Regions from separate parts of the Arthrobacter sp. PM3 genome, predicted to be linked through region 2. Evidence: riboswitches for the same ligand, from Rfam matches in the RefSeq annotation. Region 2 holds a riboswitch; each other region holds the start of a gene.
The links. A riboswitch is a leader RNA that binds a small molecule or an ion and turns the genes downstream of it on or off. The one in region 2 is predicted to bind thiamine pyrophosphate.

Region 1 (4,173 bases), 2.0 Mb from region 2:
GCCGAGGGGCTTGAACTTCTCCCGGTGCACGGAAACGCAGCCGTGGCCGCCGCTACCGCCGGATACGTGCAGTACTACCCGGTCTACAAAGCTGGCCACGTGGATCTCCTCAGTGCTGTTCCCCGGGGCCCAAGAAGGCCCCAGTTGATTGTAATGCGGTTAAAACACCGGTGGAGCGGACCTACTGGCCCGCCCCACCGACTTGGAACTTGTTGTTACTCTGCAGCTGCTGCAGCCACGATGTTCACAACGCGACGACCGCGGCGGGTGCCGAACTCGACGGCGCCGGGGGTCAGGGCGAACAGGGTGTCGTCGCCGCCGCGGCCCACGCCTGCACCCGGGTGGAAGTGGGTGCCGCGCTGGCGGACGATGATCTCGCCTGCGGAAACTACCTGGCCGCCGAAGCGCTTGACGCCGAGGTACTGAGCGTTGGAGTCACGACCGTTGCGGGTGGAACTCGCGCCTTTTTTATGTGCCATGTGAAATGCCTGCCTTTAAATTCTGGGGAATCTGTTGAAAACCTGAACAGTAACGGGAGGTTACTTGATACCGGTGATCTTGACCTTGGTCAGTTCCTGACGGTGACCCTGGCGCTTCTTGTAGCCGGTCTTGTTCTTGAACTTCTGGATGACGATCTTCGGACCACGGAGGTCTTCGAGGATCTCAGCCGTAACGGTTACCTTGGCCAGGTCCGCAGCAGCGGACGTGACCTTCTCGCCGTCAACCAGGAGCAGTGCGGGCAGCTCAATGGTGCTGCCGGCGCCACCGGCGACGCGGTTCAGGGTAACGAAGTCTCCAACGGAAACCTTCTCTTGGCGGCCGCCTGCGCGGACAATCGCGTACACCACTTGGGGGACTCACTTCTCTCGACGTTTATTACTAGATTTGCGTGCGGAACCTGGGACCAAAGTTTTTGGACCGGCTCACGCTGTGCCTCAACGCCGGTGGATTCCCCGGGGGAACCCATGAGCTATCCCCGCGACTGATCCATTTGGAGTTCCAAAGCGGACAGTTCTCAGGGGTATAACCCAAGTGTTGGCGTAAGCACCGAAGATCTAGAATACGCTAATTTCGCCTTCGGCCGCAAATGAGGCTGGTTCCGGCGGGTAGTCCGTGATAAGCACCACAATGTCCGGCTCAGTGGCCTTAAGCCCTGTGCCCTCTAACCTGTGGTGCCGCAACGACTGCCGGAACCGTGCCCCACCATCGTACCGGCTGCGGGGCGCCGGCCGGGTCAGGCGTGGAGCCTCGGCGCGTCGAAGAACTGCACTTCATAGCGCGAGGACTGCCGGAACGCCAAGGCCATGGCCTCCCGTTCGCCGGCGGAGGCCCGCCGGGCCGCCGCGTCAGTGAACGCGATGGCCTGCCGGGTCGCGGCGGCGAAGTCCTCGTCGGCGTAGGTCCGCAGCCAGTCGGCGTAGGGGTGCGCCTCCGGGGCGCCCCCGGCCAGGAACTCCGCGTGCAGGGTGGCGCCGACCTCGGCGTAGAGCCAGAAGCACGGCAGGGCCGCCGCCACGAGCACCCCGTAGCTGCCGGACACAGACGCGGCCAGCAAGTGGTCCACGTAGGACTTCGTGACCGGTCCCAGTGCGGCCTGTGCGGGGCGGGTGCTGAGCCAGGAACGGTGCAGCTCGGACTCCACTTCGAGGCACGTCTGCGCAGAGCGGGCCCAGAACAGCTGCTCGGCCTCGGTCGGAGCGATCGCGGCGGCTCGGGCCAGGACCCGGGCGTAGCCATTGAGGTAGATGGCGTCCTGGGCCAGGTAGTAGGCGAACTCGTGCTCGGGCAGCGTGCCCTCGGCGAGTCCGCGGATGAAGTCCAGGGCGTAGATGGCGTCGAGGTCGGCTGAGGCCCCGGCACGCAGGGCCGCGGCGAACTCGCCCTCAGCCGGTCCCATGCTTGCTGCGCGGCCCTGCACGTGGTGGAAGTGATGGACCGGACCGTTCCCTGTGCCGACGTCCAGGACCGTGGCTTCGCGGAGCGCGCCGAGCAGCCACGGCTTGACCTCCCGCAGCGACTGCTCCCAGTCCCCCGTCCTGGCTTGCACCGTCGCCATGGCCGAGGACAGGGAGCATCCGGTGCCGTGGCTGTTGGTCGTGGCGATCCGCTCCCCCGGCACCACCACGGTCTCCTGGCCCAGCAGGCCCCCGGTGTTGACCAGCGCGTCCGGGCAGCCCTCCCCGGCCGGTGCGGCGCCGTCGTTGTGGTCGCCGTCGTCCTTGGTGCTGCCGGCGAGGTGCCCGCCCTTCACCAGCACCGTGGTGCCGGTCAGCGCAGCCAGGCGTTTGCCCTGGGCCAGGGCCTCGGCCCAGTCCCCCGCGACCGGTTCCTTGAGCAGGATGGCGAGTTCGGCAAGGTTCGGCGTGATGAGGTCCGCCAGCGGCAGGAGTGACTGCAGGGCCGCCTCGGCCGATTCCTGCAGGAGGCGGTCACCGCTGGTGGCAACCATCACCGGATCCAGGACCACGACGGCGGGGCGCACCTTCTCCAGCCAGGTGCCCACGGCATCGATCACCGCGGCGTCGCCCAGCATGCCGATTTTGACCGCGTCGATGCCGATGTCATCGCTGATGGCGTCCAGCTGCGCGGTGAGGAACCCGGCCGGAGGTACATGCACGGCCCGCACGCCGCGCGTGTTCTGCGCCGTCAGGGCCGTGATGGCCGCCATGCCGTAGCCGCCGTGGGCCGCGATGCTCTTCAGGTCGGCCTGGATCCCGGCCCCGCCGGAAGGATCGGAGCCGGCGATGGCCAGCACGCGCGGAACGCGGACGGGCTCGGACGGCTGAAACCCTGGGCGAGGCCCGGACGACAGAGAATCAGCGGGCAAAAAACCGGACTGTTTCAAGGGTGAGGTCATGTCAGACATCCCTTCGCCGGTGCTAACCGGACAGGTTCAACGGGTCTGGATCTCAGCCGGCCGAATGCGCGGCACCCCGTGTCAGGGTTCCAGCCTAACCGCTGACCCGGGCCGGGCCAGTTAACGGCAGGACGGGCCCGGGCCGGAGCGGACGTATTGTTACGCCTGCTCCGGCCCGGGCCCGCCGGGTCAGTGCTGAGGTTTTACAGCTCCGATGCCGGGACGCCGACGCCGAGGATGATCGGCTCGCTGCCGGCCGGGACAACCGGCCGGGCCGCGGGCGCCTTCGCCTCGTGGACCGAGCCGGCCGCAGCATGCCCGGTTGCCTCGTGGTGCTCCACCGAGGTCTCGTTGGCTGCGCCCTGGGCGCGGCTGGCGCTCCGGTTGCGGCGGCCGCGGCGGGCACGCGGTGCCGTGGTTTCCGCAGCACGCGCTGCCGGCGCGGCCTCGTCCTGCTTGGCAGCCTCGGGTTCGTCCTGCTTGGCTGCCTCGGCCTCGCCCAGGTTGGCGAAGGCTTCGGTCAGCAGATCCAGGCTCAGCGCCGGGGCCGGGGTGTCGTCGGCGTGCTCAACAAATGGCAGCGCAACCTGCTCACCGCCGAAGGTCAGCACGGCGGCAGGCCGGGCGGGGGCTTCACCGGGAGCTTCGCCAGATGCTTCCCCGGCGGCGGCTTCAACCTCGGCGAGCTTCCTGACGGCGTCGACGGCGGCCTGGCGGGCCCCCGCTTCGCTGGCCGCGGCAGCTTCCCCGTCGTGCAGGTGGGCGGCGTGGGCCGCGGCGGCGACCTTCGCCAGCGCGGCGCGGGTGGCTTCGGCCTTGGCGTGGCTTTCGGCCTCGGTCGGCTCGGGGTGGGCGGCGGCCGGTGCGGACGGAGCGGACTCCGGGCCCTGGCCCCGGCCGCGGCGGCGGCTCTTGCGCTCGGTGCGGGCGGCAGGCTGGGCCTCGGTCCGCGGGACGTAGTGCTCCGCCGCGACCGTGTTGGCGCGCCGGTGCTCGACCGGTTCGTCGTGGGTGACGACGCCGCGTCCGGCGCAGGCTTCACACTGTTCGCCGAAGACTTCCAGCAGCCCGGTGCCCATCCGTTTGCGGGTCATCTGCACGAGGCCCAGCGAAGTCACCTCGGCCACCTGGTGCTTGGTCCGGTCCCGGCCCAGGCATTCCACCAGGCGGCGGAGCACGAGGTCGCGGTTGGATTCGAGCACCATGTCGATGAAGTCGATCACGATGATGCCGCCGATGTCGCGCAGGCGCAGCTGCCGGACGACTTCCTCGGCCGCTTCGAGGTTGTTCTTGGTGACAGTTTCCTCAAGGTTGCC
Region 2 (4,173 bases):
CACCAGCACGCCCGCGCGTCCTAGGCTTCACCCCGGGACTGCGCGCCGGGGGACCGCGGGCGCCCCCCCCCGCAGGGAGGGCGCCCGGACTGCAGAACTAGGCCTGCACGCCGACGGTGGGTTCGGGCAGGTAGACCTTGCCGCCGGAGGCCAGGAACTCGTTGCTCTTGGCCTGCATCCCGGCGGCCATTTCGGCCAGCGCTGCCTGTGAATCAGCGGATCCGTACTCGTTGCGGATGTCCTGGCTGATCCGCATGGAGCAGAACTTGGGCCCGCACATGGAGCAGAAGTGCGCCGTTTTCGCCGGTTCGGCGGGGAGCGTCTCATCGTGGAATGCCTCGGCCGTCACCGGGTCCAGGGACAGGGCGAACTGGTCCCGCCAGCGGAACTCGAACCGTGCCTTGGACAGGGCATCGTCGCGTTCGTGGGCTCCGGGGTGGCCCTTGGCGAGGTCGGCGGCGTGGGCCGCGATCTTGTAGGTGATCACGCCGGTCTTCACGTCGTCCTTGTTCGGCAGCCCCAGGTGTTCCTTGGGTGTGACATAGCAGAGCATGGCCGTGCCGTAGCGGGCGATCTCGGTGGCGCCGATCGCTGAGGTGATGTGGTCATAGCCCGGCGCGATGTCGGTCACCAGCGGACCCAGCGTGTAGAAGGGTGCTCCCTTGCAGAGTTCCTGCTGGCGCTCCACGTTTTCCCGGACGAGGTGGAACGGCACGTGCCCCGGACCTTCCACCATGACCTGCACGTCGAACTCCCAGGCCCGCTGCGTCAGCTCGGCCAGGGTGTCGAGTTCGGCGAACTGCGCGGCGTCGTTGGCGTCCGCCGTCGCGCCCGGCCGCAGCCCGTCCCCGAGCGAGAACGCGACGTCGTACTGAGCGAAAATCTCGCACAACTCATCGAAGTGGGTGTACAGGAAGTTCTCCCGGTGGTGCGCAAGGCACCAGCCGGCCATGATGGACCCGCCGCGGGACACGATGCCGGTGACCCGGTTGGCCGTCAGCGGCACATACCGCAGCAGCACCCCGGCGTGGATGGTCATGTAGTCCACGCCCTGTTCGCACTGCTCGATCACGGTGTCCCGGAAGATCTCCCAGGTCAGCGCGTTCGCCTCGCCGTTGACCTTCTCCAGGGCCTGATAGATCGGGACGGTGCCGATGGGGACGGGGGAGTTGCGGATGATCCATTCACGGGTCGTGTGGATGTCGTCCCCGGTGGAGAGGTCCATCACGGTGTCCGCACCCCACTGGGTGGCCCACTGGAGCTTGTCGACCTCCTCGGCGATGGAGCTGGTCACGGCGGAGTTGCCGATGTTCGCGTTGATCTTCACGAGGAACGCCTTGCCGATGATCATCGGCTCGGACTCGGGGTGGTTGATGTTGCTGGGGATGATGGCCCGGCCGGCCGCCACCTCGCTGCGGACCAATTCCACATCACAGTTCTCCCGCACCGCCACGAACCGCATTTCGGGCGTGATCACGCCCTGCCGGGCGTAGTGCATCTGGGTCACCGTCCTGCCTTCGACGGCGCGGCGGGGCACCGGCGGGGCGCCCTTCCACTCGGCCGAGGCGGCGCCGCGGCGGACGGCGGACCTGCCGTCGTCGAGCAGGTTCCGTTCCCGGCCACTGTACGGCTCCGTGTCACCGCGCCCGGCGATCCATTCGCTGCGGAAAGGCGCGAGGCCCACGACCGGGTCGCTGCCCGGCCCGGCCGTGCGGTAGACCCGGAACGGCGGGTTCTGTGCGCCGCCCGGCGAGGGCTCCAGGGCGATCTCGGTGACCGGGACGCGGATGCCGTGCTCCGGGTCCGTGTCGAAGGCCAGCGAATGGGACTTCAGCGACTGGGACTTCAGCGACTGGGTCGGGGCCGGCTGGGTCGTGGCCGGCTGGTCGGCTGCCTCCGTGCGGACGGGCTGGTTTTGGGCAGGGCTGTGCTGTGTTTCTGTGGTGCTCAAAGGATTACTCACTTCCTTCGCCGGCATTACCCGGACAGGTTCAACGGTCGCAGGCCGCGTCAGCCCGATCTCAGCCCCTGCAAGGGCACCCGTGTGGTCGTAGACGAAGCTATCACGCTGCGCCGCAGTCCCGCGGAGTGTGACGCGGACCGCGGATGGCCGCCCGGGGCTAGGCTTTAAACCATGACCGGCATCATCGAGTTCAGCGGCCCCGTCCTCACCGGCCCGGCCACCGTCCGCCACGGCCTCTGGTCCGTCGACGGGCTCCTGACGTTCCGCCGGCCCGCTGCCGCGCCGGACCACGTGCTCGACGGCTGGGTCATCCCCGGCCTCGTGGACGCCCACTGCCACATCGGCCTCGGACCGGACGGCGACGTGCCCGAGGACACTGTCGAGGCCCAGGCCGTGACGGACCGCGACGCCGGGACGCTGCTGGTCCGCGACGCCGGCGCCGTCCATGACACCCGGTGGCTCCAGCAGCGCACCGACCTGCCGCGGCTCATCCGCGCCGGCCGGCATATCGCCCGCACCCGGCGCTACCTGCGGGGATTTGCCGTCGAAGTGGAGCCTGAAGGACTGGTCGAGGCCGTGCGCAAGCAGGCCCTCGCAGGAGACGGCTGGGTCAAACTGGTAGGAGACTGGATCGACCGCGACGCCGGCGACCTCGCCGCCGGCTTTCCCGCCGGGACGGTCAGGGACGCCGTCCGGGCCGCGCACGATGAAGGGGTCCGTGTCACCGCGCACTGCTTCGCCGAGGACACCCTCGATGACATGCTCGACGCCGGGATCGACTGCATCGAGCACGGCACCGGGCTGCTGCCGCGTCACCTGCCGCGCTTCGTGGAGCAGGGCGTACCCATCGTCCCCACCCTGATCAACATCGCCACCTTCCCGGACATCGCCGCCAGGGCGGCGCCCAAGTTCCCGCGCTACGCCGCGCACATGCGCTCGCTGTGGGAACGGAGGGCCGAGCGGATCCTCGAAGCCCACGAGGCCGGGGTGGCCATCTACGCCGGCACGGACGCCGGCAGCGTGATCCGGCACGGACGGATCGCGGACGAGGTCCGGGCCCTGCACGCCGCGGGCCTGACGGCGGCCGCCGCGCTCGACGCCGCCAGCTGGTCGGCGCGGACCTGGCTCGGGGCGGACGGGATCGCCGAAGGGGCCAGCGCCGATGTCCTGGTCTGCGCCGAGGACCCGCGGCAGAACCTTGGCACCCTGGCGGAGCTGCAGCACGTGGTGCTGCGGGGGCTCCTCATCCGTTAGGAATAAATTGAAGCTTCAAGTAATTTAACTCTATGCAAGACCGCCGAAGTCCGGTGGCTGCAGAACCCAGGAGAGTTTCGATGACTGCAGAAGCCCAGGATCTCCTTCCTGCCGCACTCACCATGGGCACCGTGATGCTCAAGGTCGGCGACATGAAGGTCATGACCGATTATTACCAGCGCGCCCTCGGCCTGGACATCGTGGCCGAGCAGGACGGCGGGCTCTACCTGGGCCGCCGGCAGAAGCCGCTGGTGCACCTGGCCCCGGCGCCCGGGCTCAATATCCCCTCCCGCGGCGAGGCCGGACTCTTCCACACTGCCCTCCTGTTCGAGGACCAGCCCGCCCTGGCCGCCACCGTAGCCAGCGCAGCCCGGTACGAACCCCTGTCCTTCACCGGCAGCGCGGACCACCTGGTCAGTGAGGCCTTCTACTTCACCGACCCCGAGGGCAACGGCGTCGAACTGTACTGGGACCGGCCCCGCGAGGCATGGTCCTGGGAGGGCAAGAGTGTTGTCATGGACAGCCTTGCCCTCCCGCCGCAGCGCTACCTGGAGCAGCACCTGACCGAGGAATCCCTGTCCGGACAGCATCAGGCCGGCGCCGGCGTCGGGCATGTCCACCTGCAGGTCGGCGACGTCCAGTCTGCGCACGACTTCTATGTCGGGACGCTCGGCTTCGAGAAGACCGCGGGCTGGCACGGCCAGGCGCTTTTCGTCTCCGCCGGCGGCTACCACCACCACATGGCCATGAACGTATGGAACAGCCGCGGCGCCGGACCGCGGCAGGACACCCTGGGCCTGGGTGAGGTGCTCATCGAAGTCCCGTCCGGCGACGACGTCGGTGCGCTCGCTGACCGCCTCAAGGTCGCCGGCATCGACTCGCACCACACCGGCGCCGAACTGCGCTTCGATGACCCCTGGCGCAACCGGATCCGCGTCGCCGTCCGGTAGCCCGGG
Region 3 (4,173 bases), 430 kb from region 2:
GAGCGCCAGTCCGGACGATCCTGCCCGCTACAACAGCTTCCTCGCGGATCTGCTGGGAGTGATGGCCTATGGCGAGCTCTCGGCCTTCGAACGGTTGTCCTCCGATGCCCGGTATTCGCCTACGCTGCATGACCGCGCGGTGCTGGGCAGGATGGCCGTGGTGGAGTTCCAGCACTACGAACTGGTCCGGAGCCGGCTCGAGGCCATGGGCCTGGACACGGAGGCCGCGATGCTCCCGTTCCAGCCGTCCGTGGACCACTTCCATGAGCGCACCCGCCCGGCGGACTGGTACGAATCGCTCATGAAGGCCTACGTGATCGACACCGTCTCCGCGGACGTCTACCGGGCCGTCGCCCGGTACGTCGACGCCGGGACCCGGGAACTGATCGAACAGATCCAGTCCGCGGAAACATCCACGGCCGTGCTGCGGGACCGCCTCAAGGCGGCCCTGGCCGATGACCCGCGGCTGGCTTCCCGCCTGGCGTTGTGGGCCCGGCGCCTGCTGGGCGAAGCCCTGACCCAGGCCCAGCGGGTGGGCATCGAGCACGCGCTCCTCGGCGGCCTGTCCGGTCTCGACGACGACGCTGCCAAGGACATGGCCAGCGGTCTCGCGGCCGAACTCGCGGCGAACCACGCACGCCGGATGGCGGGGCTGGGACTGGCCGCGTAAGCCAGGCCGGCCTGCCCGGCGCGGCCCGCCCGGAGCGTTCTGGCCGACGCGCTCAGGCGTCCGCGGCGTCCAGTGCCGCCAGCAGCGCTCCCGCAGCGTGTGCCGGATCATCGGCGTCGGTGATGGCCCGGACCACGACGATCCGCCGGGCGCCGGCGTCGACCACCTGCTCCACGTTGCCGAGGTCGATCCCGCCGATCGCGAACCAGGGCACCACCCCGTCCACCGTGCCGGTTCCCTCCGCGTCCGCCTTTTCGATCGCCCGGGCGGCGTAGCGCACCAGGTCGAGGCCGACGGCGGCGCGTCCCGGCTTGGTGGGGGTGGCCCACACGGGCCCGACACAGAAGTAATCCAGGCCCTTGCGGCCGGGCGAGGCCGCGATGGCCGCGTCCACCTGCTCCGGGCTGTGCGTGGACAGCCCGATCACGGTGTCCTTGCCGAGGAAACCGCGGGCGGCACCGAGCGAAATGTCCTTCTGCCCGACATGGAACACCGGCGCCCCCGACAGGGACGCGATGTCCGCCCGGTCATTGACGGACCACAACCGGCCGTGGCGTTGCGCCGCGGCCTGCAGGACCTCCAGGAATTCCAGTTCCTCGGCCGCCTCGAGCGACTTGTCACGCAGCTGGATGATGTCCACCCCGCCGGCGAAAGCGGCGTCCACGAAGGCCTCGAAGTCGCCGCGGTCCCGGCGGGCGTCGGTGCACAGGTAGAGGCGGGCGGTGGTGTGGATGGCGTCCTGGGTCATGGGACCAGCCTAGTTCCTCTAAACTGGGCGCATACCGCGGGAGCCCGCAGCGGCAATGCCGCTGCAACGGCTGAGAGGGCGTCAGAGCCGACCGCTTGACCTGATCCGGCTAGTACCGGCGTAGGGAAGGAATTTTTTTATGGGTCCAGGAGCCAGCCGTGAAGCCGAGCCCGCAGATGACGCCGCTTCCCGGATTTATGACAGCAGACCCGATGCCGCCGGGGATTGCACCGCCGACGTCGCCGTGATCGGCGGCGGGGTGATCGGCCACGGCATCGCGTTCGAGGCCGGCCGCGCCGGCCGCTCCGTCGTGCTGATCGATGACGCACCCGGCAGCGGGGCCAGCTGGGCCGCGGCCGGGATGCTCGCGCCCGTCAGCGAACTGCATTACCAGGAGGAAGAACTCCTGGAACTGATGCTGGAGTCCTCCCGGCTGTGGCCCGGGTTCGCTGCCGGGATCGACGCCGGTGCCACCGCTCCGGAGTCCGCGGCCGGCACGGGGTACCAGAGGACGCCGACCCTCGCCGTCGGTGCCGACGCGGCGGACCGCCGCGCGCTCGCGGACCTCAGGGAGGTCCAGCGGGCCTGCGGCCTCACCGTCGACCCCCTGACCGTGCGCGAGGCCCGCAGCCGCGAACCGCTGCTGAGCCCCGGCATCTCGTGTGCCTTCGACATTCCGGCAGACCACCAGGTGGATCCCCGGCTGCTGATCGCCCGTCTCGCCGGCCTGCTGGGCACGGAGGGCCACGGCAGTCTGGTCCGGCGCCGCGCGGCCGGGCTGCTCTGGGACGGCGGCGCCGTCACGGGAGTCCGGCTGGCCGGCGGCGGTACCATCCGGGCCACGGAAACGATCGTGGCCAACGGGCTCGGCGCGCCCGGCCTGGAGGGCCTGCCCGACGGCCTGGCGCTGCCGCTGCGGCCGGTCTACGGCGACATCCTCCGGCTCCGGGTGCCCGCCCATCTGCGGCCGCTGGTGACCGCCACGGTGCGGGGGATGGTGCGCGGGGTGCCCGTGTACATCGTCCCGCGGCAGGACGGCACCGTGGTGATCGGCGCCACCCAGCGCGAGGACGGCCCGACCGATCCCCGGGCAGTGTCCGCCGGGGGCGTGTACCAGCTGCTCCGCGACGCCCAGCAACTGGTGCCCGCCGTGGCGGAGCTGGAGCTGCTGGAAGCCACGGCGCGGGCACGTCCGGGCACGCCGGACAACGCCCCGCTGCTGGGGCGGGTCGCGGTCCGCGGCCGTGGTGGCGGGGATATCCCCGGGCTCATCATCGCGACCGGCTTCTTCCGGCACGGCGTCCTGCTGACGCCGGCGGCCGCCGCCGTCTGCCGCGAGCTCATGGACGGGACAGCGGACCCGCGCTGGTCCGCGTTCCGCCCCGACCGTTTTTCCCGAATCCCGGATGCGTCCGGGGACAGCCCTAACAAGGAAGCAGCATGAACATCAGACTGAACGGAACGGAGCAGAGCGTCGCCGACGGCGCCTCCGTCAGCGCCCTTGTCAGCGAGCTCACCGGCCGGAGCATCGGCCCCGACGGCCGCGCCGCGGACGGCAGGAAGCTCGGCGTCGCCGTGGCCCGCAACGCCGAAGTCGTGCCGCGCAGCCAGTGGCACGCCACGGCGCTCGCCGAGGGCGACGACGTCGAACTCGTCACAGCAGTCCAGGGAGGATGAGCACCATGAACGAGACTGTTTTTGCCGGACCGACGGCTCTTGCCGGCACACCGGCCGGGTCCCCTGCGGCAACGGCCGCCGACCCGTTCGTGGTCGACGGCGTGACACTTGGCTCGCGCCTCATCATGGGCACCGGCGGCGCGCCGAGCCTGGACGGGCTGGGCGCGGCACTGCTGGCCTCCGGGACGGAACTGACCACGGTGGCGATGCGCCGCTATTCACCGGCGGAGACGGGCTCGCTGTTCCAGCTGCTGGTGGACCACAACATCCGGGTGCTGCCCAACACGGCCGGCTGCTTCACCGCCAAGGACGCCGTCCTCACCGCGGAGCTGGCCCGCGAAGCCTTGGAGACGGACTGGGTCAAGCTCGAAGTCATTGCCGACGAGCACACCCTGCTTCCGGACGCGGTGGAACTCGTGGACGCCACCGAACAGCTCGTGGCCCGCGGGTTCAAGGTTTTTGCCTACACCAACGACGATCCCGTGCTGGCCCTCCGGCTGGAAAACCTCGGCGCGACGGCGGTGATGCCGCTTGGCGCCCCGATCGGCACCGGACTGGGCATCCTGAACCCGCACAACATCGAGCTGATCGTAGCGCGGGCATCGGTTCCCGTGGTGCTCGACGCCGGGATCGGCACGGCCTCGGATGCTGCCCTGGCGATGGAACTGGGCTGCGACGCCGTGCTGCTCGCCACGGCCGTGACCCGGGCGCAGAATCCCGCCGTCATGGGCGAGGCGTTCAGGCACGCCGTCATCGCGGGCAGGCTGGCAAAGTCGGCCGGCCGGATCCCGCGCCGCGAGCACGCACTGGCGTCCTCGGCCATGGAAGGCCGGGCCGAGTTCCTCTAACAGGGGCCCGACGACGCTCAAGAAACGGAGTCAAAAACAGTGGCCACGCTCCCGACGAGGAGCGTGGCCACTGCTTTTTCCGGCCAGGGATTGGCGTCCTGCTGACGATCCGCGTCCTGCTAGAGCTTCAGGATGGCGGTGAGCCGGTCGGTATCGTGCCGGGTCCGGGTCCTGCCGAGGTACACCACGGCCCCGATGGAGGCTGCAGTGCCCAGGACCATGGGCAGGAT

Region 1: linked by a shared signal. The riboswitch ahead of CFN17_RS07065 (bifunctional hydroxymethylpyrimidine kinase/phosphomethylpyrimidine kinase) and the one ahead of thiC (phosphomethylpyrimidine synthase ThiC) in region 2 are both predicted to bind thiamine pyrophosphate.
Region 3: linked by a shared signal. The riboswitch ahead of thiO (glycine oxidase ThiO) and the one ahead of thiC (phosphomethylpyrimidine synthase ThiC) in region 2 are both predicted to bind thiamine pyrophosphate.

Annotation. Positions count from the first base shown of each region.
Region 1 covers NZ_CP022314.1:1,528,251-1,532,423, forward strand. Annotated here, with positions in the region: gene obgE (GTPase ObgE) at 1-99, opposite strand, end outside; gene rpmA (50S ribosomal protein L27) at 216-479, opposite strand; gene rplU (50S ribosomal protein L21) at 540-848, opposite strand; gene CFN17_RS07065 (bifunctional hydroxymethylpyrimidine kinase/phosphomethylpyrimidine kinase) at 1,235-2,857, opposite strand; TPP riboswitch at 2,849-2,946, opposite strand; gene CFN17_RS07070 (Rne/Rng family ribonuclease) at 3,061-4,173, opposite strand, start outside.
Region 2 covers NZ_CP022314.1:3,843,688-3,847,860, reverse strand. Annotated here, with positions in the region: gene CFN17_RS17575 (alpha/beta fold hydrolase) at 1-24, shown strand, start outside; gene thiC (phosphomethylpyrimidine synthase ThiC) at 98-1,951, opposite strand; TPP riboswitch at 1,947-2,054, opposite strand; gene CFN17_RS17565 (amidohydrolase family protein) at 2,135-3,217, shown strand; gene CFN17_RS17560 (VOC family protein) at 3,298-4,167, shown strand.
Region 3 covers NZ_CP022314.1:4,271,534-4,275,706, reverse strand. Annotated here, with positions in the region: gene CFN17_RS19410 (ferritin-like fold-containing protein) at 1-670, shown strand, start outside; gene thiE (thiamine phosphate synthase) at 723-1,418, opposite strand; TPP riboswitch at 1,445-1,563, shown strand; gene thiO (glycine oxidase ThiO) at 1,558-2,862, shown strand; gene thiS (sulfur carrier protein ThiS) at 2,859-3,095, shown strand; gene CFN17_RS19390 (thiazole synthase) at 3,101-3,943, shown strand; gene CFN17_RS19385 (hypothetical protein) at 4,063-4,173, opposite strand, start outside.